Regions from separate parts of the Streptomyces sp. NPDC090127 genome, predicted to be linked through region 2. Evidence: riboswitches for the same ligand, from Rfam matches in the RefSeq annotation. Region 2 holds a riboswitch; each other region holds the start of a gene.
What was found. Region 2 has a riboswitch for thiamine pyrophosphate ahead of thiO (glycine oxidase ThiO). Riboswitches for the same ligand answer to the same signal wherever they lie in the genome.
Positions count from the first base shown of each region.

Region 1: another riboswitch for thiamine pyrophosphate. It lies ahead of thiC (phosphomethylpyrimidine synthase ThiC); the one in region 2 lies ahead of thiO (glycine oxidase ThiO).
Region 3: another riboswitch for thiamine pyrophosphate. It lies ahead of ACIPPS_RS00430 (thiamine ABC transporter substrate binding subunit); the one in region 2 lies ahead of thiO (glycine oxidase ThiO).

Region 1 covers NZ_JBIVDE010000005.1:203,938-213,563, forward strand. The annotation lists gene ACIPPS_RS19800 (LacI family DNA-binding transcriptional regulator) at 1-468, shown strand, start outside; gene ACIPPS_RS19805 (metallophosphoesterase) at 692-2,041, shown strand; gene ACIPPS_RS19810 (hypothetical protein) at 2,201-3,043, shown strand; gene ACIPPS_RS19815 (VWA domain-containing protein) at 3,206-4,606, opposite strand; gene thiC (phosphomethylpyrimidine synthase ThiC) at 4,933-6,717, opposite strand; TPP riboswitch at 6,711-6,858, opposite strand; gene ACIPPS_RS19825 (YibE/F family protein) at 6,930-8,333, shown strand; gene ACIPPS_RS19830 (SsgA family sporulation/cell division regulator) at 8,515-8,949, opposite strand; gene ACIPPS_RS19835 (IclR family transcriptional regulator) at 9,087-9,626, opposite strand, start outside.
Region 2 covers NZ_JBIVDE010000004.1:371,231-380,856, reverse strand. The annotation lists gene ACIPPS_RS17310 (DUF4396 domain-containing protein) at 1-285, opposite strand, end outside; gene ACIPPS_RS17305 (deoxyribonuclease IV) at 374-1,225, opposite strand; gene pknB (Stk1 family PASTA domain-containing Ser/Thr kinase) at 1,232-3,196, opposite strand; gene ACIPPS_RS17295 (thiazole synthase) at 3,296-4,090, opposite strand; gene thiS (sulfur carrier protein ThiS) at 4,096-4,359, opposite strand; gene thiO (glycine oxidase ThiO) at 4,356-5,522, opposite strand; TPP riboswitch at 5,520-5,632, opposite strand; gene ACIPPS_RS17280 (hypothetical protein) at 5,687-6,067, shown strand; gene ACIPPS_RS17275 (NAD(P)/FAD-dependent oxidoreductase) at 6,096-7,310, shown strand; gene ACIPPS_RS17270 (Rv2175c family DNA-binding protein) at 7,476-7,841, shown strand; gene thiE (thiamine phosphate synthase) at 7,933-8,583, shown strand; gene metF (methylenetetrahydrofolate reductase [NAD(P)H]) at 8,709-9,626, shown strand.
Region 3 covers NZ_JBIVDE010000001.1:106,023-115,648, reverse strand. The annotation lists gene ACIPPS_RS00470 (M23 family metallopeptidase) at 1-370, opposite strand, end outside; gene rpsB (30S ribosomal protein S2) at 626-1,576, shown strand; gene tsf (translation elongation factor Ts) at 1,701-2,537, shown strand; gene pyrH (UMP kinase) at 2,696-3,460, shown strand; gene frr (ribosome recycling factor) at 3,562-4,119, shown strand; gene ACIPPS_RS00445 (phosphatidate cytidylyltransferase) at 4,119-5,204, shown strand; gene ACIPPS_RS00440 (STAS domain-containing protein) at 5,283-5,723, opposite strand; gene rlmN (23S rRNA (adenine(2503)-C(2))-methyltransferase RlmN) at 6,541-7,647, shown strand; TPP riboswitch at 7,677-7,784, shown strand; gene ACIPPS_RS00430 (thiamine ABC transporter substrate binding subunit) at 7,872-8,951, shown strand; gene ACIPPS_RS00425 (ABC transporter permease) at 9,056-9,626, shown strand, end outside.

The sequences.
Region 1 (9,626 bases), on a different contig from region 2:
CGCCTGTCCACCACCGCGTACCTCAACTGGTGCGAGCGGGTCGGACAGGACCCCGTCTACGAGGCCTATCCGGCGCACGATCCGTGCGCGGGCGCCGTCGCGGCCGACCGGCTGCTCGCCCGCCCCGACCGACCCGACGCCGTCTACGGACTCTTCGACCCCAACGGAACCGATCTGCTGGCGGCAGCCCGCCGCTACGGACTGCGCGTGCCGGAGGATCTGCTGCTGGTCTGCTGCAGCGAGTCGACCGTCTACGCCAACACGGAACCACCCATCACGACCCTCTCGCTCAAACCGCGCCGGATCGGCACGGCCGTCGTCCAGCTCCTCATCGACGCCATCGAAGGGGTCGACACCGACGGACCGGTCGAGCAGGTGATACCGACCGAACTCATCGTCCGGACGTCCTCGCAGAGGCGTTCGCCACGAACGACGGTCAGCCCGCCCCGGTCACCCACGAAGGACTGAGGGTCGGCTTCGGGGCCGTGCCGGGCACAAACTCCGGCCCGGCCCTGCTCCGACCCTGGACCGGACCTTCTCAATTCGGGCGAAACAACCGGTGAACCCGGAGTGGACCCGGATTCACCACCCCTGGTGCGTCACACAGGCGGACCCTCATTCCTATGATGGGCGCACGACACCGCGGACCGCCCCGACCAGGCCGGTCCGCGATGTGCAGGGCATCGCGACGGTGGTGGAGGGGTCGATGACTCAGGGGGCCGGGCAGGAACCCGTGGTGCGCACGGCGACATTGCGTGACTTCCGCGTACCGCCGTACGCCCGGGTGCCCGTACAGGGCCAGTCCCCGGAGCCTCCGGAAGGGCATGCCGTCGTACCCGACGAGCCCTTCCGGCCCGTCGCCGATCCCACCCTCCATCTCGGCCTCGGCCTCGGCCCCGCGGCCCTGGCCGACATCGCGCCCCCGGTCTCGCTCTCCGCGACCGTCGCGGACCACGTCGGGCAGGTGAACCAGGTGAACCAGGTGGGCCACGCCGGTCACCCTGGGAACGCCGGTCAAGCCGGTCACCCCGGTCAAGCCGGTCACCCCGGTCACACCGGTCACACCGGTCACCCCGGGAACGCGTTCCCGGACGACGAGATCCCCGAGGGCTACACCCCCACCGAACGCGACCTCCCGGTGATCAACCGCGGGGACACGGTCCAGGTCCAGGTGGACCCGGCCTCCGCCCCCGCCCCCGCGCCCGCCTCGGTCGGCGAGGGCCCCGGCCCGCTCTACGTGGTGGGTGACGTCCACGGCTACCTCGACGAACTCGTCGCCGCCCTGCGCGAGCAAGGGCTCATCGACGACGACGGCGCCTGGGCCGCGGGCAACGCCCGCCTCTGGTTCCTCGGCGACTTCACCGACCGCGGCCCGGACGGCATCGGCGTCATCGACCTCGTCATGCGCCTGTCCGCGGAGGCCGCCGCCGCCGGCGGGTACTGCAAGGCCCTGATGGGCAACCACGAGCTGCTGCTCATCGGCGCCAAGCGCTTCGCGGACACTCCGGTCAACTCCGGCGCCGGCACCGCCACCTTCCAGGCGGCCTGGCTGCTCAACGGTGGCCAGAAGCACGACATGGACCGCCTCCAGGACGTCCATCTGCAGTGGATGTCCCGGCTCGACGCCGTGGTGGAGGAGGACGGGCATCTGCTGATGCACTCCGACACCACCGCCTACCTCGATTACGGCAGCACCATCGAGGACGTGAACGAGACCGTCCACGAGATCCTCACCCGCAACGACGCGGACGAGGTCTGGGACCTGTTCCGCAAGTTCACCAAGCGCTTCGCCTTCCGCGACGACGCCGGTCCACAGGCCGTCCAGGAGCTGCTCACCACCTACGGCGGCCGTCGCGTCGTGCACGGTCACAGCCCCATCCCGTACCTCCTGGGCCAGGTCGGCACCGAGGACGGCGAGGGCGGCTCGGACCCGGTGGTCGACGGCCCGCACGTCTACGCGGACGGGCTGGCGATCGCCATGGACGGCGGTGTGACCATGGCCGGAAAGCTGCTGGTCGTCCAACTTCCCCTGAACGGCTGACGCATAACGCTGCGCATCCGGGGAAGTCGATTTCAGGAAACCCCCTGTCACCCTGCGCCATAACCGCAATACCATCGGGACATCCGTAGCAGGCTCTCCTCCGTTTCCGCCCAACTGGCCGTATCCCACGGTCAGAACGGCCCTACGGAGCATCGGGGGATGCACATGAACGTGGCTCCGCACCTGCTGACCGAGGATCGATCCGAGTACGAGCGCATCCTCGACGACGCACTGCGCAACGCGTACGCCCATCCCGATCTCGCCGAGATCGGCAAACGGCTCACGGCCGGCCAACTGCGCACGATGGCGCTGAACGCGACAGCGCTGATCACCGCCGCGGCCGCCGTCGAGTACGACCACTTCGTGAAAATACGCGAAGAGGTCCGGTCACCGAGTGGTACGAGCGTGATGGACGCCGTCCTGACGGCGGACGGAGACGGGGCGAGCGGCGGCCCGGGCGCGGGCCTCGTCGCGATCGTCACGGTCCTCGCGCCGGTCCTCGCCGGCCCGGCCGCACTGATATTCCTGCTGGTCGGGGCCGTACTGAAGGTGTTGGCGCCCACGCTCACCTTCGCCGACACCCTGCTGACGGCCGGCTGGTTCTTCGCGGCCGTCGCCGCCGCGGGCCTCTTCTGCGCCGCCGTCGGGCTGCTGCTGACGGCGCTGCGCAACCGCTCCACGGAAGTGGCCGCGAGCGATCCACCCCACAGGGAAGCGGACGACGAGCTGTTCCGCGCCCGCGAGGCCTGGCGCCGCGCCCTGCTGGAACGAGGCATCCTGCCGTTCCTGCGCGACGCCCTGGCCGCGGCAGGACCGGCGGTACCGCCGGCTGTGCCGCCGCCGCGCACGGACCGCATACCGAAGATCGGCTACAGCGGGCCGAACTTCTCCAGCCCGAACGAAGGCTCCGCCGGGACGCGCCCGAGGTATGCGAGCCCCGACTTCAGCAGCCCGGACTTCACCGGCCCGGAATTCGGCGCGTCGGAACGCCGACCGGACTGAGCCGGGAGACCGGTACGGCGCACGGCTCGCACGGACGGACGGCTCGCACGACTCGCACGGACGGACGGCTCGCACGGCTCATACGGACGGACGGCCGCCCCCGGCCGCCCGGCCCCCGGCCCCGGGCCCCCGGGCCCCCGGCCCCCGGCCTCCGGCCTCCGATCAGAGGATCCCGGCTCGCCCCGCTGCCGTGATCCAGGACGGGAACTCGGACAGAAGCCGGTCGTACAGCTCGGCGTCGGGCACCCTGCCGATGTCGTCCACCGCGAAGAACCCCACGTTGTCGACCCGCCGCCCGGCCATGGTGTCGAGGCGTTCCAACACGCCGTAGTGGGAGCGCCCGAGCCCGACGAACTGCCAGAAGATCGGTTCCTCCACCGCCTCGCGCAGCTCGCGTTCGATCTGCGCGTTGCGGTACACGCCCCCGTCGGAGAAGAACAGCACGAGCGTGGGTGCGGCCGCCGGGTTCTCCCGGACGAAGGACCGGATCTGGGCGATCGCCTTCTGCTCCTCGTTCTGGATGCCGATGTCCCGCATGTCGACCTGGCCGGGCGCAAGACCGCTGCGGGGCTTCCGGCTCCGTCGGAAGAGGGCGAGCTCGCCGACCCGTACATGAAGCCGCAGCCAGTCCGGGAGCTCACCAAGGCGCAGGTCCGGCAGCCGCGCGGCGTTCGAGGCGAAGGTCCAGGCCTGCATCTCACCGTCGTCGTCCAACTGCGCGGCAACGGCCGCCATCCGCTCCACGACGTCCGCCACGATGCCCTTGGAGTAGAGGGCGGACATCGAGCCGGAGGCGTCGAGGACGAGGACGACACGGGCGGTGACCCCGGCCGCACCGTGCTTGCGCAGGCTCACCGCCACCAGCTCCTTGCGCAGCGACAGCCGCTTGCGCATGTCGACGGGCAGCCGCTCGACGTCCTTCTCGAAGCGCGGCCCGTCGGCCACGACCGGCGGCGCCTGCCGTACAGCGGCGGGGACAGGAGCGGGAGCAGGAGCAGGGGCGACCGCAGGTGTCGTCGGCGCCGTCGGCTCCTCGTCGACGCTGATCCCGAAGTCGGTGGCGAGACCGGCCAGACCGGAGGCGTACCCCTGCCCGACCGCCCGGAACTTCCACTGCCCCGCCCGCCGGTACAGCTCGCCCCCGATGAAGGCGGTCTCCGACGTCGCCGTCATCTCGAAGCGGGCGACCTCCGCCCCCGTACCGCCGTCGAGCAGCCGTAGTGTCAGCCCGGACATCTGGCCGAACGTCCCGCCGTCCGCCGACGCGCACAGCACCACCCGGTCGACGGCGGGCTCGACCCCGCGCAGATCGACCTCGACGGTGTCGGTGGTCGCACCTGCCTCCTGCCGCTTCCCGAGGTGGCGTACGGACCCGGAGGAGTGGGTCGGTTGGTTGTAGAAGACGAAGTCGCCGTCGTCGCGCACCCGTCCGGCCTGGGTGAGCAGCAGCGCCGAGCCGTCGGCGTCCGGCGCCCCCGCCCCGGCGGCCCAGGAGAGCACGACTCGGACCACGGCCGAGGCGACCGGAACGTTGGCGCCCTTGCTCAGGGAACTCGCAGTCATGCCGCCAGTCTGCCCAGTCCGACGCTCCACGGGAACGACTTCGACAACGGGCCCGCGATCCCCCCGGGTCGCGGGCCTCCCTCGTCGTCGCCGGGCCCCACTCGTCGCCGGGCCCCACTCGTCGCCGGGCCCCACTCGTCGCCGGGCCCCACTCGTCGCCGGGCCCCACTCGTCGCCGGGCCCCACTCGTCGCCTCCGACCGCACTCGCCGTCACGGGCCCCACTCAGCGCCCAAGCCCCACTCGGCGACCGGGCCGAGCCCCGCTCAGCGTGCTCGCCGAGCCCCGCTCGCCGTCGCAGGCCCCGCTCGTGGTCCGAGCCGCGGTCTACTCCGCCATCGGCAGGTACACCCGGTTACCGGAGGCCGCGAACTCCTTGGACTTCTCCGCCATGCCTGCCGCGATCTCGTCCGACTTCAGGTCGCCGCCGTGCTCGCGGCGGATGTCCTGCGAGATCTTCATCGAGCAGAACTTCGGACCGCACATCGAGCAGAAGTGCGCGGTCTTCGCGGGCTCGGCCGGCAGCGTCTCGTCGTGGAACTCACGGGCGGTGTCCGGGTCGAGCGCCAGGTTGAACTGGTCCTCCCAGCGGAACTCGAACCGCGCGTCCGACAGCGCGTCGTCCCACTCCTGCGCCCCCGGGTGCCCCTTCGCCAGGTCCGCCGCGTGCGCCGCGATCTTGTACGTGATGACACCGGTCTTCACGTCGTCGCGGTTGGGCAGGCCCAGGTGCTCCTTGGGCGTGACGTAGCAGAGCATGGCCGTGCCCCACCAGGCGATCATCGCGGCGCCGATGCCCGAGGTGATGTGGTCGTAGGCGGGCGCGACGTCCGTGGTCAGCGGACCGAGGGTGTAGAACGGCGCCTCCTCGCAGATCTCCTGCTGGAGGTCGATGTTCTCCTTGATCTTGTGCATCGGGACGTGGCCCGGGCCCTCGATCATCGTCTGCACGTTATGGCGCTTGGCGATCGTGTTCAGCTCGCCGAGCGTGCGCAGCTCCGCGAACTGGGCCTCGTCGTTGGCGTCGGCGATCGAACCGGGGCGCAGGCCGTCGCCCAGCGAGTACGTGACGTCGTACGTCGCCAGGATCTCGCAGAGCTCCTCGAAGTTCGTGTAGAGGAAGTTCTCCTTGTGGTGCGCGAGGCACCAGGCGGCCATGATCGAGCCGCCGCGCGAGACGATGCCGGTCTTGCGACGGGCGGTCAGCGGGACGTACGGCAGCAGCACGCCGGCGTGCACCGTCATGTAGTCGACGCCCTGCTCGGCCTGCTCGATGACCGTGTCCTTGTAGATCTCCCAGGTCAGCTCCTCGGCCTTGCCGTCGACCTTCTCCAGGGCCTGGTAGAGCGGCACGGTGCCGATCGGCACGGGAGAGTTGCGCAGCACCCACTCGCGCGTGGTGTGGATGTTGCGGCCGGTGGACAGGTCCATGACCGTGTCGGCGCCCCACTTGGTCGCCCACGTCATCTTCTCCACCTCCTCCTCGATGGAGGAGGTGACGGCGGAGTTGCCGATGTTGGCGTTGACCTTCACCAGGAACCGCTTGCCGATGATCATCGGCTCGATCTCCGGGTGGTTCACGTTGGCCGGAAGGACGGCCCGACCTGCCGCGATCTCCTCCCGTACGACCTCGGGCGAGACGTTCTCGCGGATCGCGACGTACTCCATCTCCGGGGTGATCTCGCCCCGGCGGGCGTACGCGAGCTGGGTGACGGCCTGGCCACCGCGGCCCCGGCGGGGCTGGCGCGGACGGCCGGGGAAGACCGCGTCGAGGTTCTTCAGGCCCCCGCGCGGCGAGGTGTGCTTGATGCCGTCGTCCTCGGGGCGGACCGGGCGGCCCGCGTACTCCTCGGTGTCGCCCCGCCCGATGATCCAGTTCTCGCGCAGCGGCGGCAGGCCCCGCCGTACGTCGGTGTCGATGGTGGGGTCGGTGTACGGACCGGACGTGTCGTACAGCGTCACGTCCTTGCCGTTGGTGAGGTGCACCTGCCGGACGGGCACGCGGAGGTCGGGGCGCGAACCCGCGACGTACCCCTTGTGCCAACCCGGCTTGCGCTCGTCCTGGCCGGCGTTCTCGCTGGTGGCAGGCGTGCGTGCATCCTGAATGGTCATGAGACCGATCTCCCTACGCCGGCATTACCCGGTAACAGGTTCGGCGGTCGGCGCAGCCTCTTCCCGTACGTACATCCAGTACGCGCGTACGGTGATCAGCGCCCTCTCAGCCCGGTGCTCCGAGCTCCCGCGTGTGCAAAGGTGCCACCACGCTAGCGTCAATCCGGCCGTGCTGAACAGTGGGCCCCCGCCGTTCTTGCGATGATCGGTCGGTGACTTCCTCGCAGCAGACCCCAGAACCCGACGGTCATGACGGCCACGGCGCGCATGGCGACGCGGGCCATGGGCATGGCCACAGCCACAGCCATGGGCCGGCCGCGCCCGTCTCCCGGCACCTGCGCAGAGTCATCGCCGCTGTCCTGATCCCGTTCGCCACGGCGGTGGTGGTCGGGCTCGTCGTCCTGTGGCCGGGCGGCGCCCCCGAGCACGAGCGCACCGGCGTCGGCTTCGACCGGCAGACGTACCAGGGCAAGGTCGTCTCGGTGGAGCACGTCGACTGCGCGGACGTGAACGCCGCTCAGGTCCCGCCGACCGGTGACACCTCCACGCCCGAGGGGCGCGAGGCGGTCAACGCCCAGCAAGGGGAGTGCGAGAAGGCGACGATCGAGGTCACGAGCGGTCCGGACAAGGGGCGTACGTTCGTCGAGATCGTGCAGCCGGACGCCCCGCGTCAACTGGACGACGGGCAGGGCGTGGTGGTGGCGTACGCGCCGGACGCCCCGCGCGACCTGCAGTACTCGGTGACGGATGTGAACCGCAAGGTTCCGCTGGCGGTGCTCGCCTTGATCTTCGCCGTGGCGGTCGTGCTGGTCGGCCGGATGCGCGGGGTGATGGCGCTGGTCGCGCTCGCGGTGAGCTTCATGATCCTGACCTTCTTCATCCTGCCGGCGATTCTGCAGGGATCGAATCCGCTGGTGGTCGCGGTGGTCGGGTCCAGTGCGATCATGCTGATCGCGCTCTACATGTGCCACGGGCTCTCCGCCAGAACCTCGGTCGCGGTCCTCGGGACGCTCATCTCGCTGATGCTGATCGGGCTGCTGGGCTCGCTCTTCATCGGCTGGGCCTCGCTGAGCGGCAACACGGACGACAACACCGGTCTGATCCACGGCCTCTACCCCGAGATCGACATGTCCGGGCTGCTGCTGGCGGGCATCATCATCGGTTCGCTCGGTGTCCTCGACGACGTGACCGTGACCCAGACCTCGGCGGTGTGGGAGCTGCACCAGGCCGACCCGCGAATGGGGCCGCGTGGGCTCTACCGGGCGGGCATCAGGATCGGCCGCGACCACATCGCGTCCGTGGTGAACACGCTGGTCCTCGCCTACGCCGGTGCGGCCCTGCCGCTGCTGCTGCTCTTCTCGATCGCGCAGAGCAGTGTGGGGACGGTGGCCAACAGCGAACTGGTGGCGGAGGAGATCGTCCGCACGCTGGTGGGGTCGATCGGTCTGGTCGCCTCGGTGCCGGTCACGACCGTGCTCGCCGCGCTCGTCGTCTCGGCGGACCGGCCGGGCGCGCCGGGCGGGCAGGGTGCGCGGGGCGGGCAGGGTGCGCCGGGTGCGCGGGGCTCGTTGGAGAAGCGTTCATCCAGGGGTGGGCGCCGCCGCCGGGCCAAGTGACCGGGCGCCGGGCACATGACCGGGCGGCGCCGACCTGCGCCGAAGAGCCGGTCCCAGTGACCGGGTGGCGCTGCCCCGGCGTCGGAGAACCGGTCCGAGGGACCGGACCCGTGCCGACCTGCGTCGGAGAACCGGTCCGAGGGACCGGGCCTGGGGCCCCCGCAGCCCCGGGACCGGTCCTTCAGCCGGCGTTCTCCTCCGCGAGGATGCGGCCGAGAGCCGCCTCCAGGTTGTCCTCGAAGTCACCCAGGGTCCGCTCCTGACCGAGCGGAACAAGCTTGTCCGTCCGGTCGAGGAAGGCGACCAGCGGCGGAGCGCTGGCCCGGAACAGGGCGCGGTCGCTGCCGACCTGGAGCCGGATGGCGACGTCCGAAAGGTCCTCGGGGTCGGTCGGCGCGATGTGCACATCGCCGTCCCCGCTCGGTCGGTTGATCCCGTCGAGCAGCAGCTCCCGGCCGAACGCCCAGGTCACGGGCGCGTCTCCGGGAAGGTGGAACGTCATCCGCACCGCGTAGGGATCCCGGGACTCGTAACGCAGTTCCACCGGGATCCTGAACGAGAGCTCCTCGGAGACGAGGAAGCTCATCAGGACCTCGGCCTGAACCGACTCTCGCATCATGTACCCCGCAGTCGATGGTGCAGTTGTGTGAACACGGCTGCTGAAAGCTGCAATCAAAACGGCCAGGAATGATCCCCCTGGCCCTCTTGACGCAATCGTGCTGGAAGGCCTAGCAGATCACAAGGAGTGATTTTTCAGATACTGATAGAGAAAGCGAAGGAACTGAGCAGCCTTCCGATCTCGTTGCGTAGCCGATCGACCGCGGGCAGCAACCGTTCTTCCTGGTGAAGGGGGAGGGAAATCGCCATCGCGGCCGCTGTGGACCCCGCCGTGATGGGGATCGCGGCACAAACTGTGCCGAGCGCATATTCCTGACGTTCCACCAGGGGTTCCATTCGCCCCATACCGCCCAAACGATCCAAAAGGGCACTCCGGTTACTCACCGTGTACGGAGTGATGGTTTCCACGGGATGGCGGTCGAGGTGGTCTTGACGGCTTCTCAGATCCAGTTGACTGAGCAGACACTGCCCGATCGCGTGCGCGTGACCCGTCTCGCGGAAGTCGGCCCACTCGTCCACAGCGGGGGCGGCGGGGGTGTCGGCGACGGCGACGAGTTCGATCTCGCCCTCGCGGTAGATCGCGAAGTAGACGGGCACCCCGATCTCGTCCCGCCAGTGCGCGAGTGAGTCCTCGATCTTGGTGCGACGATTCTGCAGAACTCCGCCGCCGGCCAG
Region 2 (9,626 bases):
CGCGCGGACGACGGCCCACAGGGTGAGTGAGTAGCCGAAGAAGAACGCCAGGGCGATGGCGAGGACCATCGTCGGGGCGTTGCCCCAGCCCAGCGCGGTGCCGATGATCATGCCGAGGACCTCGCCGATGGCGCATCCGGTCAGGCAGTGCAGGGTGGCCTTCATCGCCATCGACCAGCTGGCCTTGCCGGGAGCGTGACCGTGGCCTTCGTGGCCGTCGTGGCCGTCGTGGCCGTCGTGGTGCGCGTGCGGGTCGTGGTGGTCGGCGTGTGCGTCGTGCTGCATGGGTTCCCCCAAGGACCGATGGCGGTTCCTGCGTGCTTCACCAGGAACCGTATACCCCCCAGGGGTATTCCTCAACGGGAATCGGGAATCAGCCCCGGAGCTTCTTCAGCCGCTCCACGTCCGCCACGTGGCCTTCCTTCCCGCCGGGTGTCTCGATGATCAGCGGTACGCCGTCGGTCGCGTGGTGCCGCATGAGCTCGCGGAAGGGTTGCTCGCCGATGTGGCCCGCCCCGATGTTGGCGTGCCGGTCCTTGTGCGCGCCGACGACGTCCTTCGAGTCGTTGGCGTGGATCAGCTTCAGCCGCCCCTCGCCGACCGTCGCCACCAGCTGGTCCAGGGTCTGCGCCATGCCGTGCGGCCCGGTCAGGTCGTGGCCGGCCGCGAAGATGTGGCAGGTGTCGAGGCAGATCCCGAGCTTCGGATGGTGGTCGAGCGCGTCGAAGTACGGGCCCAGGTCCTCGGCGCGGGAGCAGAGCGAGAAGCCCTGCCCGGCCGTCGACTCCAGGAGCAGGAACGGGTCGTCCGGGTGCGTCAGCTCGTCGAGCAGCGGCCGCAGCCGCTCCCGTACCTGGGCCAGCGCCTCCGCGCGCGGACGGCCGCCGGTCGCCGAACCGGTGTGCACCACCACGCCCTTCGCCCCGATCTCCCGGCCGCGGCGCAGCGAGTGCCGGAGCGAGTCGACCGACTTCTCGACCGTGGCCTCGGTGTGGGAGCCGAAGTTGATCAGATACGGGGCGTGGACCCAGGCCGACAGGGACGCGGCCTCGCACCCGGCGCGGAACAGCTCGTCCTGTGCCGGATTGCCCACGGGCGTGGCCCAGCCGCGCGGGTTGGCGACGAAGACCTGGACGGCCTCCGCGCCCAGCTCGCGGGCGTAGCCGAGACCGACCGTGGCGAGGCCGCCGGCCACGGGGACATGGCCGCCGACGGGGTTGCGCATGAGTTCTTACAATCCCTTGATCTTGATGGTGACGGTGGAGCCCTCGGGGGCGGTGGAGCCGCCGTCGACGGACTGGCCGGAGACGGTGTCGCCGAGGAACGGGAAGGTCTTCTCGACCTTCACCTCGAAGCCCGCCTCCTCCAGCTTCGCGCGGGCGGAGTCGGTCGACTCGCCCGTCACGTCGGGGACCTCGATCATCCGGGGGCCCTTGGAGACGGTGAGGACGATCCGGTCGCCCCGGGCGGCCCGGCTGCCCTCCGCGAGCGACTGGGCGGCGACCGTGCCGGCCGGCTCGGCGGAGTGGATCTGCTCGCTCGCGACGTCCACCCTGAGGCCGGCCTCGCGGAGCGTGCGGGTGGCCTCGGAGACCGACGTGCCCGCCACGTCGGGGACGTCGATCGGGCGGCCCTTGCTGACCACCAGCGCCACGGCCGAGTCCGGACTGCGCTCGGTGCCGGCCTCCGGGTCGGAGCTGATCACGGCGCCCTGCGCGATGTCCTGGCTGAAGGCGTGCGTGACGAGACCGGCGGCCAGGCCCTCGTCGGCGAGCAACCGCCTCGCCTCCGCCAGCGGCTTCCCCTTGAGCCGGGGGACCTTCACGATCTCGGGGCCCCGGGAGAGGGTGAGCGTGACCGTGCCGTTGCCCCGGATCCGCTCGCCGGAGGCGGGATCGCTGGCCATGACCGTGCCGCGCTCGTACACGTCGCTGAACGCCCGGCGCGTCGTCCCGACGTCGAGCCCCGCGTCCGTGAGTCGCTGCGTCGCCTTCGCCTCGGTCTGGCCGAGGACGGCCGGGACGCGGGTGAACTGGCCGGAATTGATGTACCAGACGCCTCCGCCGATCCCCAGGGCGAGCAGCACGGCGGCGACGACGAGCAGCGGACCGCGCGTCAGCCGGCCGCCTTCCCGCAGGCCGCCGCCCCTGCGCCCGCGGTCCCGGTGCGTGGCCCGGCCCTCGGGCCGGAGCTCGACCGGGGGCGCGGTCAGCCGGCTGGTGTGCTGGACGGCGTGCTCGGTCTGGGGTCCCGCCTCGCGGGACACGAGCCGGGGGATCACGCTGGTCCGGTCCTCCGACCCCGTACGGTCCTCGGCGTGCGCCTGCGGCGGTACGGCGTCCAGCTGCCCGTCCGTGAGGGTCGCCCGGGCCTCCCGGGCCTGCGCGAGGAGCGCGACGCCGTCGTGCGGGCGGATCTCGGGGTTGCGGGCGGTGGCGCTCGCCACCAGCTCGTCCAGTTCGAAGGCGAGACCGGGCACGGCGGCCGAGGGGGCCGGCACGTCGGTGTTCAGGTGCTGGTAGAGGACCTGGGCGGGGGTGTCCCCGCCGTGCGGCTTGCCGCCGGTGAGCATCTCGTACAGGACGACGCCGCAGGCGTACACGTCGGCGCGGGTGTCCGCGGTGCCGTGCTCGATCTGCTCCGGCGCCAGGTACGAGACGGTGCCCAGGACCGAGCCCGTGGTGTGCGTGGCCGAGCCGACCGCCCGTACGAGACCGAAGTCGGCGACCTTCACCCGGCCGTCGTCCCCTATCAGGACGTTCTCCGGCTTCATGTCCCGGTGCACGAACCCGGCCCGGTGCGCGGCGCCCAGTGCGGCGAGCACCGGCTCCAGGATGTCGAGCGCGGCCCTCGGCTGGAGCGCCCCGCGCTCGCGCAGCACGTCGCGCAGCGTGCACCCGGCGACGTACTCCATGGCCAGATAGACGTACGCGCCGTCCGCGCCCTGGTCGAAGACGCCCACCACGTTCGGGTGGGAGAGCCGGGCGACGGACTTGGCCTCGCGGATGAACCGCTCGACGAACGCGGCGTCGGTGGCGAGGGCCGGGTGCATCACCTTGAGCGCGAGCACCCGGTCCAGGCGGGTGTCGACGGCCCGGTAGACCGTGGCCATCCCGCCGACGGCGACGCGCGCGTCGACGCGGTAGCGGCCGTCGAGCAGCTGCCCGACGAGGGGGTCCTGAAGGGTCGTGTCCACGGCCCCGAGTTTACGAGTCACCGCGGACACCCCGTCCCCACCGGCCCCGACCGCAGCACAGCTGTGACGCGACCCACGGCCCTCGGACCCCCGGCAGGCTCAGAACGCCGGGCGCTCCGGGTCCAGGGCCGCGCGGCCGTCCGTCGGCGAGGAGGCCTCCGCGAAGTGCCGGCGCGGGATCCGGCCCGCCCGGTGGGCCAGGCGGCCCGCCTCCACGGCGTGCCGCATGCCCTCGGCCATCAGGACCGGGTCCTGCGCCCGGGTCACCGCGGAGGCGAGCATGACCGCCGAGCAGCCCAGCTCCATCGCAAGCGCGACGTCCGATGCCGTTCCGGCCCCCGCGTCCAGGATCACCGGCACGCCCGCGCGCTCGACGATCAGCTGGAAGTTGTGCGGGTTGCGGATGCCGAGGCCGGAGCCGATCGGGGAGCCGAGTGGCATGATCGCCGCGCACCCCACGTCCTCCAGTTTCCGGGCGAGGACCGGGTCGTCGTTGGTGTAGGGCAGGACGACGAAGCCGTCGTCCACCAGGGTCTCGGCCGCGTCGAGGGTCTCGACCGGGTCCGGCAGGAGGGTCCGCTCGTCGGCGATGACCTCCAGCTTGATCCAGTCGGTGCCGAGCGCCTCCCGGGCCAGGCGTGCGGTGAGGATCGCCTCGCCCGCGGTGAAGCAGCCCGCCGTGTTCGGCAGGACGCGGATCGAGAGCCGCTCCAGGACGGAGAGGACGGAGCCCCGCACGGTCGGGTCGAGGCGCCGCATGGCGACGGTCGTCAGCTCCGTGCCGCTGACGGCCAGCGACCGTTCGAGGACGTCCAGGCTCGGCGCCCCGCCGGTGCCGAGGATGAGGCGGGAGGAGAACTCCGTACCGCCGAGGAGGAAGGTGTCGTCGGACATCGTGCTCAGCCTCCCTGGACGGCGGTGAGGACCTCGACCCGGTCGCCCTCGCCGAGGACGGTCGCGGACCACTGGCCGCGCGGGACGACGGTCTCGTTGACGGCCGCCGCCACGCCGGACGGCGCCGCCGTCAACGTGGTGACCAGGGCGTCGAGAGTCGTGGGCACGGTGAGGACGCGCGCCTCGCCGTTGACGGAGACGTTCGTGACGGGCGCGGCCGAGGGTGTGGGCGAGGGCGCGGGATGCGCGGCGTTCGGGGAGACGTTCATGCGGGCTGCTCCTGACGTACGGGGGAGAAGCGGCGGGGAGTGAAGGGGCGGGCCTCGTCCGGAAGCGCGCCGGTGGCGAGGTACTCGGCCATGACATCGCCGGTGACGGGCGTGAGCAGGACGCCGTTGCGGTAGTGCCCGGTGGCGAGGCGCAGGCCGTCCAGGGCGGTCGGGCCGAGGAGCGGGGCGTTGTCCGGCGACCCGGGGCGCAGGCCGGCCAGGGTCTCGGTGAGCGGCAGCTCGGTGAGGCCGGGGACGAGCTCGTGGGCGTCGCGGAGCAGCTCGTAGACCCCGCCCGCCGTGACGGTGGTGTCCCAGCCCAGCTCCTCGCTCGTCGCGCCGACCACCAGCTCGCCGTTCGCGCGCGGGACGAGGTAGACGTGGCTGCCGCGCACGACCGCCCGGACGGTGCGGGAGAGGAACGGCGCGTACCCGGGCGGCACGGTGAGCCGCAGCACCTGTCCCTTGACGGGACGCACGGGCGGCAGGACCTCCGGCGGTACGCCGGCGAGCCGGCCGCTCAGGCTGCCCGCGGCCAGCACGACCTGGTCCGCCTCCAGCGGGCCGCCGTCGGCGACGGTGACGCCCGTGGCCCGGTCCCGGACCACCGTCAGCCGCTCGGCGAGGCCCCGGTGGAAGACCACCCCGGCGCGCTCGCAGGCGGTGACGAGCGCGGCGGCGAGGCGGCGCGGATCGACCTGGTGGTCGCCGTCGACCCGCAGCCCGCCGCGCACCCCCGGGGCCAGCATCGGCTCCAGGCGGCGGCAGTCGCGCCCGCTCAGCCACTCCGACTCCAGGCCGGAGCGGAGCTGCAGGGCGTGCAGTTCGCGCAGATGGGCCCGGTCGTCGGCGTCGAGCGCGACGGCGAGCGTGCCGCAGGCGCGGTAGCCGACGTCCTGGCCCGTGGCGTCCTGGAGCTCCTCGACGAAGGCGGGGTAGCGGCGCGCGGAGGCGAGGTTGAGGGCGAGCAGCATCTCCTCGCCGTAGTGGAGTTCGGTGACGGCGGCCAGCATCCCGGCCGCCACCCGGGCGGCCCCACCGCCCGGCTCGGGGTCGACGACCGTGGTGCGCAGCCCGCGCTGCGCGGACCGCCAGGCCGTGACCAGACCGATGATTCCGCCCCCGACGACGAGAACGTCCGAGGTACTGCATGTACGCGACATGGGCGTCCAGCCCCTCCCTTCGCCGGCATGACCCGGATCAGGTTCGTACGGTCGGAGGCCGGTCAGCCTCCCTCTCAGCCCGGTGCGTCCGGGCTCCCGCGAGTGCTCTACGTTGACCGTCAGCCTAACCCCCGTGTCCGACGCCCAGTAAGGGAGCCTCCGCAGTGGCCCGCCCCCCTGTCTCCCACGACCACCCGCGACCGGCCTGTCGATCCCTCGACGGTCTGACGTTCGCCCCCGTCGCCGACCAGGCCCCCGGTCAGGTCGGGACGCGGACCCGGTTCACGTACCACGAGGAGGACGGCCGGATCTGGGCCGAGTACGCGGGCGGTGACATCGTGCGGGGGTATCTCGTCGGCACGCGCGCGGGGGACCGGCTCGACTTCCGTTATGTCCAGGCGAAGCAGGACGGAACGACATCTTCCGGGCATTGCGTCTCCACCGTGGTGGAGCTCACTGACGGGCGCGTTCGGCTGGAGGAGAGCTGGGCATGGGAGTCCCAGGAGGGCTCCGGGACCAGCGTCGTGGAGCAGCTGCCTTCCTGACGGTGCGTCAGATCGTTAAGGTGATCGGGTGAGCGAGCAGAAGCAGGCACAGCAACGGGTCGTGGTCGTGGGCGCCGGGATGGCAGGCGTCCAGACCGCCGTCGCCCTGCGCGAACAGGGCTTCGCGGGACAGGTCACGCTCATCGGGGCCGAGCCGCATCAGCCCTACGACCGGCCGCCCCTCTCCAAGGCCGTCCTCCTCGGCAAGGCCGAGGACTCCGCCTTCGACGTCGACTTCGAGGCGCTCTCCATCGAGCTGCGCCTCGGCCTCGACGTCACCGGCCTGCGCGCCGACGCCCACGAGATCGACACCGAGGCCGGACCCGTCCCGTACGACGTCCTGGTCGTCGCCACCGGCGCCGAACCCGTCACCCTGCCCGGCACCGAGGGCGTCCCCGGGGTCCACCTGCTGCGCACCCTGGACGACGCCGCCCGCCTCAAGCCCGTCCTGGAGAGCCGCCACGACATCGTCGTGGTCGGCGCCGGCTGGATCGGGGCCGAGTTCGCCACCGCCGCCCGCGAGGCGGGATGCGCGGTCACCGTCGTGGAGGCCGCCGACCGCCCGCTCGCCGGCGCGCTGCCCGCCGACGTCGCCGCCCCGATGGCCCGCTGGTACGAGGAGAGCGGCACCGAACTCCTCACCCACGCGCGCGTGGACCGGGTCGAATCCGGCACGGTCGTCCTGGCCGACGGCCGACGGCTGCCCGCCGACGCGGTGGTCGTCGGCATCGGCGCCCGGCCCGCCACCCGCTGGCTCGCCGACTCCGCCATCGCCCGGGACGCGGGCGGCTCCGTCACCGCCGACGACCGGCTGCGCACCTCCCTGCCCGACGTGTACGCCGTCGGCGACTGCGCCTCCTTCCCCTCCGCCCGCTACGGCGCCCGGCTCCTCGTCCACCACTGGGACAACGCGCTCCAGGGGCCCCGGACCGTCGCGGCCGACATCATCGGCGAGACGCCGCAGGTCTACGACCCGGTGCCGTACTTCTGGTCCGAGCAGTTCGGCCGGTTCGTGCAGTACGCCGGACACCACGGCGGAGCCACCGAGCTGGTCCGCCGGGGCGACCCGGCCGACCCCGCCTGGTCCGTGCTCTGGCTGCGCGACGGCGTCCTCGTCGCCCTCCTCGCCGTCGGCCGCCCCCGCGACCTTGCCCAGGGTCGCAAGCTGATCGAGTCCGGCGCGCGGGTCGACCCCGGGCGCGCCGCCGATCCGGCCGTCCCGCTGAAGGCGGCAGTCCTCTGAGCCCTGTCGTCCGGATCGGGCCGGGCGCCTGAGCCGGCCGTCCGGATCGGGCCGGGCGCCTGAGCCGGCCGTCCGGATCGGGCCGGGCGTCGGCGTCCCGGGACCGACGAGACACCCCGCCGGGCCCGACTACCGACTGTCAGTCCGGGATGGCAGGCTTGTCCTGTGACCGAGATTGACGCAAGAACCGATGCTCTCGTCCCCGCCTGGCTCTATCTCCCCGACATCGCGGAAATGCTCGATGTCGAGGTGACGCGCGTACGGCAGCTGGTCAAGGAGGGCCAGCTCATCGCCGTACGACGCGGCGAGAACAAGGCGCTTCAGGTGCCCGCCGCCTTCATCGACGGCGACAAGGTGGTCAAGGGCCTCTCCGGCACCCTGACCCTCCTGAAGGACGACGGCTTCACCGACGAAGAGATGCTGGAGTGGCTCTTCACTCCCGACCCGAGCCTGCCGGGCACGCCCGCGCAGGCCCTCAGCGAGAATCGCGGCACGGAGGTGAAGCGCCGCGCCCAGGCGCTCGCCGTCTGACGCACACGCACCGAAGACACCACAGGAGGCCCCTGGGGGCCGGGTCCGCCCGGCCCCCTCGGACCGCCACACCCAACGGGGGGATCCACCCATGTCCACGCCTCGCGCCCAGCTCGCCGACGCCCGGCTCTACCTCTGCACGGACGCCCGCAGGCGCCAGGGCGACCTGCCGGCGTTCCTCGACGCCGTGCTCTCCTCCGGCGTGGACATCGTGCAGCTGCGCGACAAGGGCATGGAGGCGGCCGAGGAGCTGGAGCACCTCGCCGTCCTCGCCGAGGCCTGCCGCCGCCACGGCAAGCTGCTCGCCGTGAACGACCGGGCGGACGTCGCCCACGCCATCGGCTCCGACGTGCTGCACCTGGGCCAGGGCGACCTGCCGGTCCCCGCCGCCCGCGCCATCCTCGGCCGGGACGTGCTCGTCGGCCGGTCCTGCCACACCGAGACCGAGGTGGACGCGGCCGCCGCCGAGCCGGGCGTCGACTACTTCTGCACCGGCCCCTGCTGGCCCACCCCCACCAAGCCCGGCCGGTACGCCCCCGGCCTCGGCCTCGTGCGCCACGCGGCCGCTCTGGGGCAGGACCGCCCCTGGTTCGCCATCGGCGGCATCGACGAGACCACCCTCGACGAGGTCCTGGACGCGGGCGCCCGGCGGATCGTCGTCGTCCGCGCGATCACCGAGGCCGACGACCCTGCCGCGGCCACGGCCCGCCTGGCCAAGCGGGTCCGCGAGCGCGTCGCGTAACGGCCGAAGGGCGCCGGGGCGGGGCCCCGGCGGGCACCGACGGGCCGCCCGGGAAAGTGTCCAGAACGGTGTCCATCACTCGGACAGCGCTTCGTCGGCCGCAGCACCCCGTCTAACCTGCCCGTATGGCCCTAGGTACCGCTTCCACCCGCTCGGACCACGCCCGCACGGTCCGCGAGATCCTCGCGTCCGGCAAGCCGTCGTACTCGTTCGAGTTCTTCGCGCCGCGCACCGAGAAGGGTGAGCGGAGCCTCTGGAACGCCCTGCGGCGGGTCGAGGCGGTCGGCCCTAGCTTCGTCTCCGTGACCTACGGTGCCGGCGGTTCCACGCGCGGTGGCACGGTCAAGGCCACCCAGAAGATCGCCGGCGACACCACCCTCACCCCCGTGGCCCACCTCACCGCCGTCGACCACTCGATCGCCGAGCTGCGCAACGTCCTCGGGCAGTACGCCGACGCCGGCATCCGCAACATGCTCGCGCTGCGCGGCGACCCGCCGGGCGACCCGCTGGGGGACTGGATCGAGCACCCCGAGGGCGTCCTGTACGCCGCCGACCTCGTCCGGCTGATCAAGGAGTCCGGCGACTTCTGTGTGGGCGTCGCCGCCTTCCCGGAGATGCACCCGCGCTCCACCGACTGGGACACGGACATCCGTCACTTCGTGGACAAGTGCCGGGCCGGGGCGGACTACGCCATCACCCAGATGTTCTTCGACCCCGAGAACTATCTGCGGATGCGCGACAGCGTGGTGAAGGCCGGCTGCGAGACGCCGATCATCCCCGAAATCATGCCCGTTGTTAACGTGAAGACCCTCGACCGGCTGCCTCAGCTGAGCAACGCTCTCTTCCCGTCGGACGTGAAAGACCGCATCCTCGCCGTCAAGGACGATCCGGCCGCTGTACGCTCCATTGGCATCGAGTTCGCGACGGAGTTCTGCGCGCGGCTGCTCTCCGAGGGTGTCCCCGGACTGCACTTCATCACGCTGAACAACTCCACCGCGACGCTGGAGATCTACGAGAATCTCGGACTGCACGTGCAGTCGTGA
Region 3 (9,626 bases), on a different contig from region 2:
GCGCCGCCGCGAGGGTGGCGACCGGGGCGCCCCGGGCGACCCTCGTGCCCGCGGCGACCCGGGGGATCACCGGCTCGTAGGTGGTGCGCAGCGGCGGGTCCCCTGTGCCGTCCAGGGTGATCGTGAGGACGCCGCGGCCGGCCACCCGGCCCGCGAACGTGACGGTCCCCGGCGCCGCGGCGCGGACCGCGGCGCCCACCGGGGCCGCCAGGTCGAGCCCCCGGTGCCCGGCGGCGTACGGACCGGGCGGAGGCTCCCAGCCGCGCACCACCGCCGGGCGCGGCGGTCCCAGCGGCCAGGTCGGCGGCGCGGGCGGCAGGCTCGCGGGCCACGCCAGGGCCAGGGCGAGCAGCGGAGTCGTGAGGTGCATGGCGCCACCGTCCCGCAACCGCCCGCTCCGTGCCGATCATGGTCGCCATCTGTGGACGACCAGCCGGTTGTGGACAGCGCCGTCACCCGGCACCCCCGGGGTCCCGTACACTTCCTATGGCGATCCGGGTCACCGGGTCGACTTCGCACGCCCCGCCACACAGCCCTCACCGGCCGTGGCAGCGCCTTTCGGTCCCTTGTGGCACGGCGCGTCGGGGCGTCAGGACATAACCGAGAAACTCAAGGAGATACGGCCATGGCCGTCGTCACGATGCGGGAGCTGCTGGAAAGCGGCGTCCACTTCGGTCACCAGACCCGTCGTTGGAACCCGAAGATGAAGCGCTTCATCTTCACGGAGCGCAACGGCATCTACATCATCGACCTGCTCCAGTCGCTGTCGTACATCGACCGCGCCTACGAGTTCGTCAAGGAGACCGTCGCCCACGGCGGCTCCATCATGTTCGTCGGTACGAAGAAGCAGGCGCAGGAGGCCATCGCCGAGCAGGCGACGCGCGTCGGCATGCCGTACGTCAACCAGCGTTGGCTCGGTGGCATGCTCACCAACTTCTCCACCGTCTACAAGCGTCTGCAGCGCCTCAAGGAGCTCGAGCAGATCGACTTCGAGGATGTGGCCGCCTCCGGCCTCACCAAGAAGGAGCTCCTGGTCCTCTCCCGCGAGAAGGCCAAGCTGGAGAAGACCCTCGGTGGTATCCGCGAGATGCAGAAGGTGCCGAGCGCCGTCTGGATCGTCGACACCAAGAAGGAGCACATCGCCGTCGGTGAGGCGCGCAAGCTCCACATCCCGGTCGTCGCGATCCTCGACACCAACTGCGACCCCGACGAGGTCGACTACAAGATCCCGGGCAACGACGACGCGATCCGCTCCGTCACCCTGCTCACCCGCGTGATCGCCGACGCCGTCGCCGAGGGCCTCATCGCCCGCTCCGGCGCCGCGACCGGCGACTCGAAGCCGGGCGAGAAGGCCGCCGGCGAGCCCCTCGCCGAGTGGGAGCGCGACCTGCTCGAGGGTGAGAAGAAGGCTGACGAGGCCGAGGTCCAGACCTCCGCCGAGACCGAGAAGGTCGCCGACGCCGAGGCCACCGAGGTCGCCGACGCCGTCGAGGCCGTCGAGACCCCGGCCGCCGAGACCCCGGCCGCCGAGACCCCCGCCGCCGAGGCCCCGGCCGCCGAGGCCGAGCAGGCCTGACCCATGGCCCGGTCTTCACGGACCGGGTCCGGTTGGTTGTTTCGGATGTTGGACGGCGGGGGCCCACGAAGCCCCCGCCGTCCACCCGTAGATCTTTCAGACTTCGAGAGAGAAACTCAGACTCATGGCGAACTACACCGCCGCTGACGTCAAGAAGCTCCGTGAGCTCACCGGCGCCGGCATGATGGACTGCAAGAAGGCTCTGGACGAGGCCGACGGCAACGTCGACAAGGCCGTCGAAGCCCTGCGCATCAAGGGCCAGAAGGGCGTCGCCAAGCGCGAGGGCCGTTCTGCCGAGAACGGCGCCGTCGTCTCCGTCATCGCCGACGACAACACCTCCGGTGTCCTCGTCGAGCTGAAGTGCGAGACGGACTTCGTCGCCAAGGGTGACAAGTTCCAGGCCGTCGCCAACGCGCTCGCCGCCCACGTCGCCGCCACCGCCCCGGCCGACCTCGAGGCGCTGCTCGCGTCCGAGATCGAGCCCGGCAAGACGGTCCAGGCGTACGTCGACGAGGCCAACGCCAACCTGGGCGAGAAGATCGTTCTCGACCGCTTCGCGCAGTACGCCGACGGCTTCGTCTCGGCCTACATGCACCGCACCATGCCCGACCTGCCCCCGCAGATCGGTGTTCTCGTCGAGCTCGACAAGGAGAACGCCGAGATCGCGAAGGGTGTCGCCCAGCACATCGCCGCCTTCGCGCCGAAGTACCTCACCCGTGAGGACGTTCCGGCCGAGGTCGTCGAGACCGAGCGTCGCGTCGCCGAGGAGACCACCCGCGCCGAGGGCAAGCCCGAGGCCGCGCTCCCGAAGATCGTCGAGGGTCGCGTCAACGGCTTCTTCAAGGACGCCACGCTGCTCGGCCAGCCGTACGCGCTGGACAACAAGAAGTCCGTCCAGCAGATCCTGGACGAGGCCGGTGTCACCCTGAAGCGCTTCACGCGCATCAAGGTCGGCATCTGAGTCCGTACGCGACGGACACCGGACCCCGGTAGGGTCTGAAGCAGTCGTCCGCGCTCGCGCAGGACGACCGCAGATCTGACGAGGAGGCCATTGCCGTACGGGAAACCGCAAGGACCCACCGGCAATGGCCTTCGTCGTATGTGCACGAGGAGATCTCCATGAACCAGTCCGCCGCACAGGGCGACGACATCCACGGCAAAAAGGCCGGCCGCTTCATGCTGAAGCTGTCCGGTGAGGCATTCGCCGGAGGCGGCGCGCTCGGCGTCGACCCCGACGTCGTGCACAAAATCGCACGCGAGATCGCCGCAGTCGTCCGCGACGGAGCGGAGATCGCGATCGTGATCGGCGGCGGAAACTTCTTCCGCGGCGCCGAACTGCAGGTACGCGGCATGGACCGGGCCCGCTCCGACTACATGGGCATGCTCGGCACCGTCATGAACTGCCTCGCCCTCCAGGACTTCCTGGAGAAGGAGGGCATCGACTCCCGCGTCCAGACCGCCATCACCATGGGCCAGGTCGCGGAGCCGTACATCCCGCTGCGGGCCGTGCGCCACCTGGAGAAGGGCCGCGTGGTCATCTTCGGCGCCGGCATGGGCATGCCGTACTTCTCCACCGACACCACGGCCGCCCAGCGCGCCCTGGAGATCGACGCCGAGGCCCTGCTCATGGGTAAGAACGGCGTCGACGGGGTCTACGACTCCGACCCGAAGACCAACCCCGACGCGGTCAAGTTCGACGCGCTGGAGTACGGCGAGGTGCTCTCCCGCGACCTCAAGGTCGCCGACGCCACCGCCATCACCCTGTGCCGCGACAACACGCTCCCGATCCTCGTCTTCGAACTGCTCGCCGAGGGCAATATCGCGCGCGCGGTGAAGGGTGAGAAGATCGGCACTCTCGTGAGCGACCAGGGCACCCGGGCCTGAGCCTCGGCTCGAACCGGGTACCTCCCCTCGAGGGGATGGACAGAGCCCTGCCGGTCGTATCACCGTGCAGGACAAGACGCGACGACACGCAGGAGCAAGTGGTGATCGAAGAGACCCTCCTCGAGGCCGAGGAGAAGATGGAGAAGGCCGTCGTGGTCGCCAAGGAGGACTTCGCCGCGATCCGCACCGGGCGTGCGCACCCGGCGATGTTCAACAAGATCGTGGCCGACTACTACGGTGCGATCACGCCGATCAATCAGCTGGCGTCGTTCTCGGTTCCCGAGCCGCGCATGGCGGTCGTGACCCCGTTCGACAAGAGCGCGCTGCGCAACATCGAGCAGGCGATCCGGGACTCGGACCTGGGCGTCAACCCGAGCAACGACGGCAACATCATCCGTGTGGTGTTCCCCGAGCTCACCGAGGAGCGCCGCCGCGAGTACATCAAGGTGGCCAAGGGCAAGGCCGAGGACTCCAAGATCTCCATCCGTTCCGTCCGCCGCAAGGCCAAGGAGACCATCGACAAGCTGGTCAAGGACGGCGAGGTCGGCGAGGACGAGGGCCGGCGCGGCGAGAAGGAGCTCGACGACACCACCGCGAAGTACGTCACGCAGGTGGACGAGCTGCTCAAGCACAAGGAAGCCGAGCTGCTCGAGGTCTGATGAACGACTCTTCCTGGGGGGCCCCGGCCGGTTCCGGCTACTGGGGGCCCGACCAGGGGCCTGCCCCGGCGGGTCCCGCATACGATGGGCTACAGGCGGCGCAGACTCGGCCCATGCCCATCGTGCCCGACGTCCCCGCCGGCGATCACCAGGACGACCACGACCGGGGGGCCGCTCAGCCGAGCGGTCCCCTGTTCCGTGACGAGACGCCGAACGAGCACCCGCAGGAGCCCATGTCCAGCCCGAATCGGCCCGCTGCCCCGCAGAAGAAGAGCGCGGGGCGCGACCTGGGCGCGGCCATAGGGGTGGGCATCGGCCTCGGCGCCGTCATCATCGCGTCCCTCTTCATCTGGAAGGCCGCGTTCGTCGGCGTCATAGCGGTCGCCGTCGTGGTCGGCCTGTGGGAGCTCACCTCCCGGCTCCAGGAGCGCAAGGGCATCAAGGCCCCGCTGGTCCCGCTGGCGGTCGGCGGCGCCGCGATGGTCGTCGCCGGTTACGTCCGCGGGACGGAGGGGGCCTGGGTCGCCATGGCCCTGACCGCCCTCGCGGTCCTCGTGTGGCGGATGACGGAGCCGCCCGAGGGCTATCTGAAGGACGTCACGGCGGGCGTCTTCGCCGCGTTCTACGTGCCGTTCCTGGCGACGTTCGTGGCGCTGATGCTCACGGCCGACGACGGTCCGGAGCGGGTCCTGACGTTCCTGCTGCTCACGGTCGTCAGCGACACCGGCGCGTACGCGATCGGCTGGCGCTTCGGCAAGCACAAGCTGGCACCGCGCATCAGCCCCGGCAAGACCCGCGAGGGCCTGGTCGGAGCGGTGACCTTCGCGATGGCGGCGGGCGCGCTGTGCATGGAGTTCCTGATCGACGACGGCACCTGGTGGCAGGGCCTGCTGATCGGCCTCGCGGTGGCGGCGAGCGCGACGCTCGGCGACCTCGGCGAGTCGATGATCAAGCGTGACCTCGGCATCAAGGACATGGGCACCCTGCTGCCGGGCCACGGCGGCATCATGGACCGCCTGGACTCCCTGCTGCCGACGGCTCCGGTGGTCTGGCTGCTGCTGGTGGTCTTCGTCGGCACCACCTGACCTGCCTGTCCGTACGTGAGGGGCCCGCCGCTTTCGAGCGGCGGGCCCCTCACGTCGTTTCCGCGACCGGAGGCGCGGCTAGCCGGGCAGGGTCGACAGGGCCGTGATCCCCCCGGCGAAGGGGCGCGCCCTTGCCGGGTTCCGCGCCGTGACCGCGACCGCCCGCAGGAGGTGCTGCACGGCCCGTGAGGGGTTCGTCAGCCGGAGCCGACGCCCGTCACGGGGCCACCAGCGCAGGACGCGGAGGAAGCCGGAGTCGCAGAAGGTGACCTGGGAGGCATCGAGCACGAGCCCGATGTATCCGTCCTCGGCGGCCGACGCCATGAGGGCGCCGAGCGGAGCCGAGCTGAGGCGGTCGATCTCTCCGCTGACATGGACGACGAGCGTCGTGCCGAGCGTGGTGCAGGCGTCAATGCCTATGACTCCGGGCGCGGTGTCCGCGCCCGAGTCGTGCACGGGAGAGGCGGCCAGGGGCGCGAGGGCGGCGGGCAGTATCGGGGCGGCGCTTGCGGTACTCACATCCCCATGAACGCCTCGCGGCCCGTCCGGGGAAACGATCAACGCGCCCGCTTCACCCCATCTGACCATTGCGGATCACCCGGCGAGAGGGCAAAGGGCCACACGTGTGGGGCGGCGGACCCCCGGTCGCGTGGCGTCCTCCGCCGCCCGGCGCGGGCCGGACGGGGCCGACGGGGAGGGTGGTGTGAGGTGCGTTTTCGGGGGTACTCGGTGGGCCGGAGCCGGCTGCCCGCGGTACCCCCCCCACCCGCGGCGGCCGGCCTGTCGCGGCACGCAGCCGCCTGCGGCCCCCCATTCCGCAGGCGGCGCGCCCCGGCTGACGCCCCTGCCGCCCCCACGGGACCGCTCGCGCCGCCGCCCGCGTCGCCGTCCCCGCCCCTCCTGCGGCCCGACCGCCCGTGCCGCCGTCCCCTCCCGACCGCCCGCGCGGCCCCCACTCCTCCTGCGGCCCGACCGCCCGTGCGGCCGTCCCCTCCCGACCGCCCGCGCGGCCCCCACTCCTCCTGCGGCCCGACCGCCCGAGCGGCCCCGCTCGGCCTGCCGGCCAACCGCCCGAGCGGCCCCGCTCGGCCTGCCGGCCAACCGCCCGTGCGGCCCCCACTCCTCCTGCGGCCCGACCGCCCGTGCGGCCCTGCTCGGCCTGCCGGCCAACCGCCCGTGCGGCCCCTCGGCCGGTCGGCCCGACGCCCGCGCGGCCCGGCGTCCCCCGGCCCGACCGCCTGCGCGGCCCCGCCTCCCCCTGCCCGACCGCCCGTGCGGCCCCTGCTCGTCCCGCGGCGCCCGGGTTTCCGCGTTCGTCTGCGACACTGGGGGAACCATGCCCAAGCCCGGAGAACTCACTTTCGTCGCCCCCCGCGGAGCCAAGAAGCCGCCGCGGCACCTTGCCGACCTCACGCCCGCCGAGCGCAAGGAGGCTGTCGCCGCGATCGGGGAGAAGCCGTTTCGCGCCAAGCAGCTGTCCACGCACTACTTCGCGCGGTACGCCCACGATCCCGCCGAGTGGACCGACATCCCCGCCGGCTCCCGCGAGAAGCTGCAGGGGGAGCTGCTGCCCGACCTGATGTCGGTGGTGCGGCACATCTCGTGCGACGACGACACCACCCGTAAGACCCTGTGGAAGCTGCACGACGGCACGCTCGTCGAGTCCGTGCTGATGCGGTACCCGGACCGGGTCACCATGTGCATCTCCTCGCAGGCCGGCTGCGGGATGAACTGCCCGTTCTGCGCCACCGGCCAGGCCGGTCTCGACCGGAACCTGTCGACCGCCGAGATCGTGCACCAGATCGTCGACGGGATGCGGGCCCTGCGCGACGGCGAGGTGCCCGGGGGACCGGCGCGGCTGTCCAACATCGTCTTCATGGGCATGGGCGAGCCGCTCGCCAACTACAAGCGGGTCGTCGGCGCCGTCCGCCGCCTCACCGACCCGGAGCCCGACGGGCTCGGTCTCTCGCAGCGCGGGATCACCGTCTCCACCGTCGGCCTGGTGCCCGCGATGCTCCGCTTCGCCGACGAGGGCTTCAAGTGCCGTCTCGCAGTCTCGCTGCACGCCCCCGACGACGAGCTGCGCGACACCCTCGTGCCCGTCAACACGCGCTGGAAGGTCCGCGAGGTCCTCGACGCCGCGTGGGAGTACGCCGAGAAGTCCGGCCGCCGGATCTCCATCGAGTACGCCCTGATCCGCGACATCAACGACCAGGCCTGGCGGGGTGACCTGCTCGGGCGGCTGCTCAAGGGCAGGCGGGTCCACGTGAACCTGATCCCGCTGAACCCGACGCCCGGGTCGAAGTGGACCGCGTCCCGGCCCGAGGACGAGAAGGCCTTCGTCGAGGCCATCGCCGCCCACGGTGTTCCGGTCACCGTCCGTGACACCCGCGGGCAGGAGATCGACGGCGCCTGTGGACAGCTGGCGGCCTCCGAGCGCTGACCTTGTAGTCTGTGCTCGAACACATCTCCATATTCCGACAGGGGAGCGCCACAGCGCTGAGAGTGCGGTCATCGGACCGCAGACCCTCTGAACCTCGCCCAGGTCATTCTGGGTAGGAAGTTCGGTCGCAACTCGAGCTGTTGCGCCCTGCCCACCTCGCGGTGGGCGGGGCCGCGTCTCTTCCTGGTCACACCCAGGAGGAATTTCCAGTGAGCACCAAGAAGATGGCCGCCGCGGCCATGGCCGCAGCGCTCGGCGTCACGACTCTCGCCGCGTGCGGCACCGAGGACGTCAGGGACGCGGCCGGCAAGACCGACGAGCGCGCGCCGAAGACCGTGACCCTCGTGAGCCACGACTCCTTCAACGCCTCCAAGGAGGTCCTGGCGGAGTTCACGAAGCAGACCGGCTTCACCGTCAAGGTCCTCAAGAGCGGCGACGCCGGTGTCGCCGTCAACAAGGAGATCCTGACCAAGGGCTCCCCGCAGGGCGACGTCTTCTTCGGCGTGGACAACACCCTGCTCTCCCGAGCCCTCGACAACGGGATCTTCGTTCCGTACGAGGCGAAGGGCCTGGACGGGGTCGCGGCCGAGGCGAAGGTCGACAAGGAGCAGCGGGTCACCCCGATCGACACCGGTGACATCTGCGTCAACTACGACAAGAAGTACTTCGCCGACAAGAAGCTCGCGCCCCCGCAGACCTTCGACGACCTGGCCAAGCCGGAGTACAAGAACCTGCTCGTGGTCGAGAACCCCGAGAAGTCCTCCCCGGGCCTCGGCTTCCTCCTCGGCACCGCCGCGCGGTACGGCGACGACGGCTGGCCGGGCTACTGGCAGAAGCTCAAGGCCAACGGCGTGAAGACCGTCGACAGCTGGGAGCTCGCGTACAACCAGGAGTTCTCCGGCTCCGCCGGCGGCAAGCAGGCCAAGGGCGACCGACCGCTGGTCGTCTCCTACGCCTCCAGCCCGCCGGTCGAGGTCCTCTACTCCGAGCCGCAGCCGAAGGAGGCCCCCACCGGCGTCTCCACCGGCACCTGCTTCCGGCAGATCGAGTTCGCCGGACTGCTGAACGGGGCGAAGAACCCCGCGGGCGGCAAGGCGCTGATCGACTTCCTGATCTCCAAGAAGTTCCAGGAGGACATGCCGCTCCAGATGTTCGTCAACCCGGTGACCGAGGGCGCCAAGCTGCCCGAGCTGTTCACCCGGCACGGTGTGACGATCGACAAGCCGCTGACCATGGCGCCCGAGAAGATCGCCGAGAAGCGCGAGCAGTGGATCCAGACGTGGTCCTCGACCGTCGTGAAGTAGGCCCCGACAAGAGGTCCGGCCGGACCGAACCCACGGGCGGGCCCGCCGGGTCCGTCCGGTCGGTCCGGTCGGACCGGCGGGGAAGCGCGGTTCGGCTCGGCCTGATGGTCGTGCCCGTCGCCTTCTTCGCCCTCTTCTTCGCCTGGCCCGTCGCCTCGATCGTCGAGCGCGGGCTGCGCGTCGACGGGGCGTGGGAGTTCGGCCGGTTCGGCGAGACGCTGACCCGGCCGGAGATCCTCGACGTCCTCTGGTTCACCCTGTGGCAGGCGCTCGCCTCCACCGCGCTGACGCTGCTGATCGCCCTGCCCGGCGCGTACGTCTTCGCGCGCTTCGACTTCCCCGGCAAGGGGCTGTTGCGGGCCGTCGTCACCGTGCCCTTCGTGATGCCCACGGTCATGGTCGGCACGGCCTTCCTGGCGCTCGTCGGGCGCGGCGGGCTGCTCGACGAGGTGTGGGGCGTGCGTCTGGACACGACCGTCTGGGCCATCCTGCTCGCCCACGTCTTCTTCAACTACGCCGTCGTCGTCCGGACCGTCGGCGGTCTGTGGGCCCAGCTCGACCCGCGCCAGGAGGAGGCCGCCCGGGTCCTCGGCGCCTCCCGGTTCACGGCCTGGCGGACGGTGACCCTCCCGGCGCTCGGTCCCGCCGTCGCCGCGGCCGCGCTGATGGTGTTCC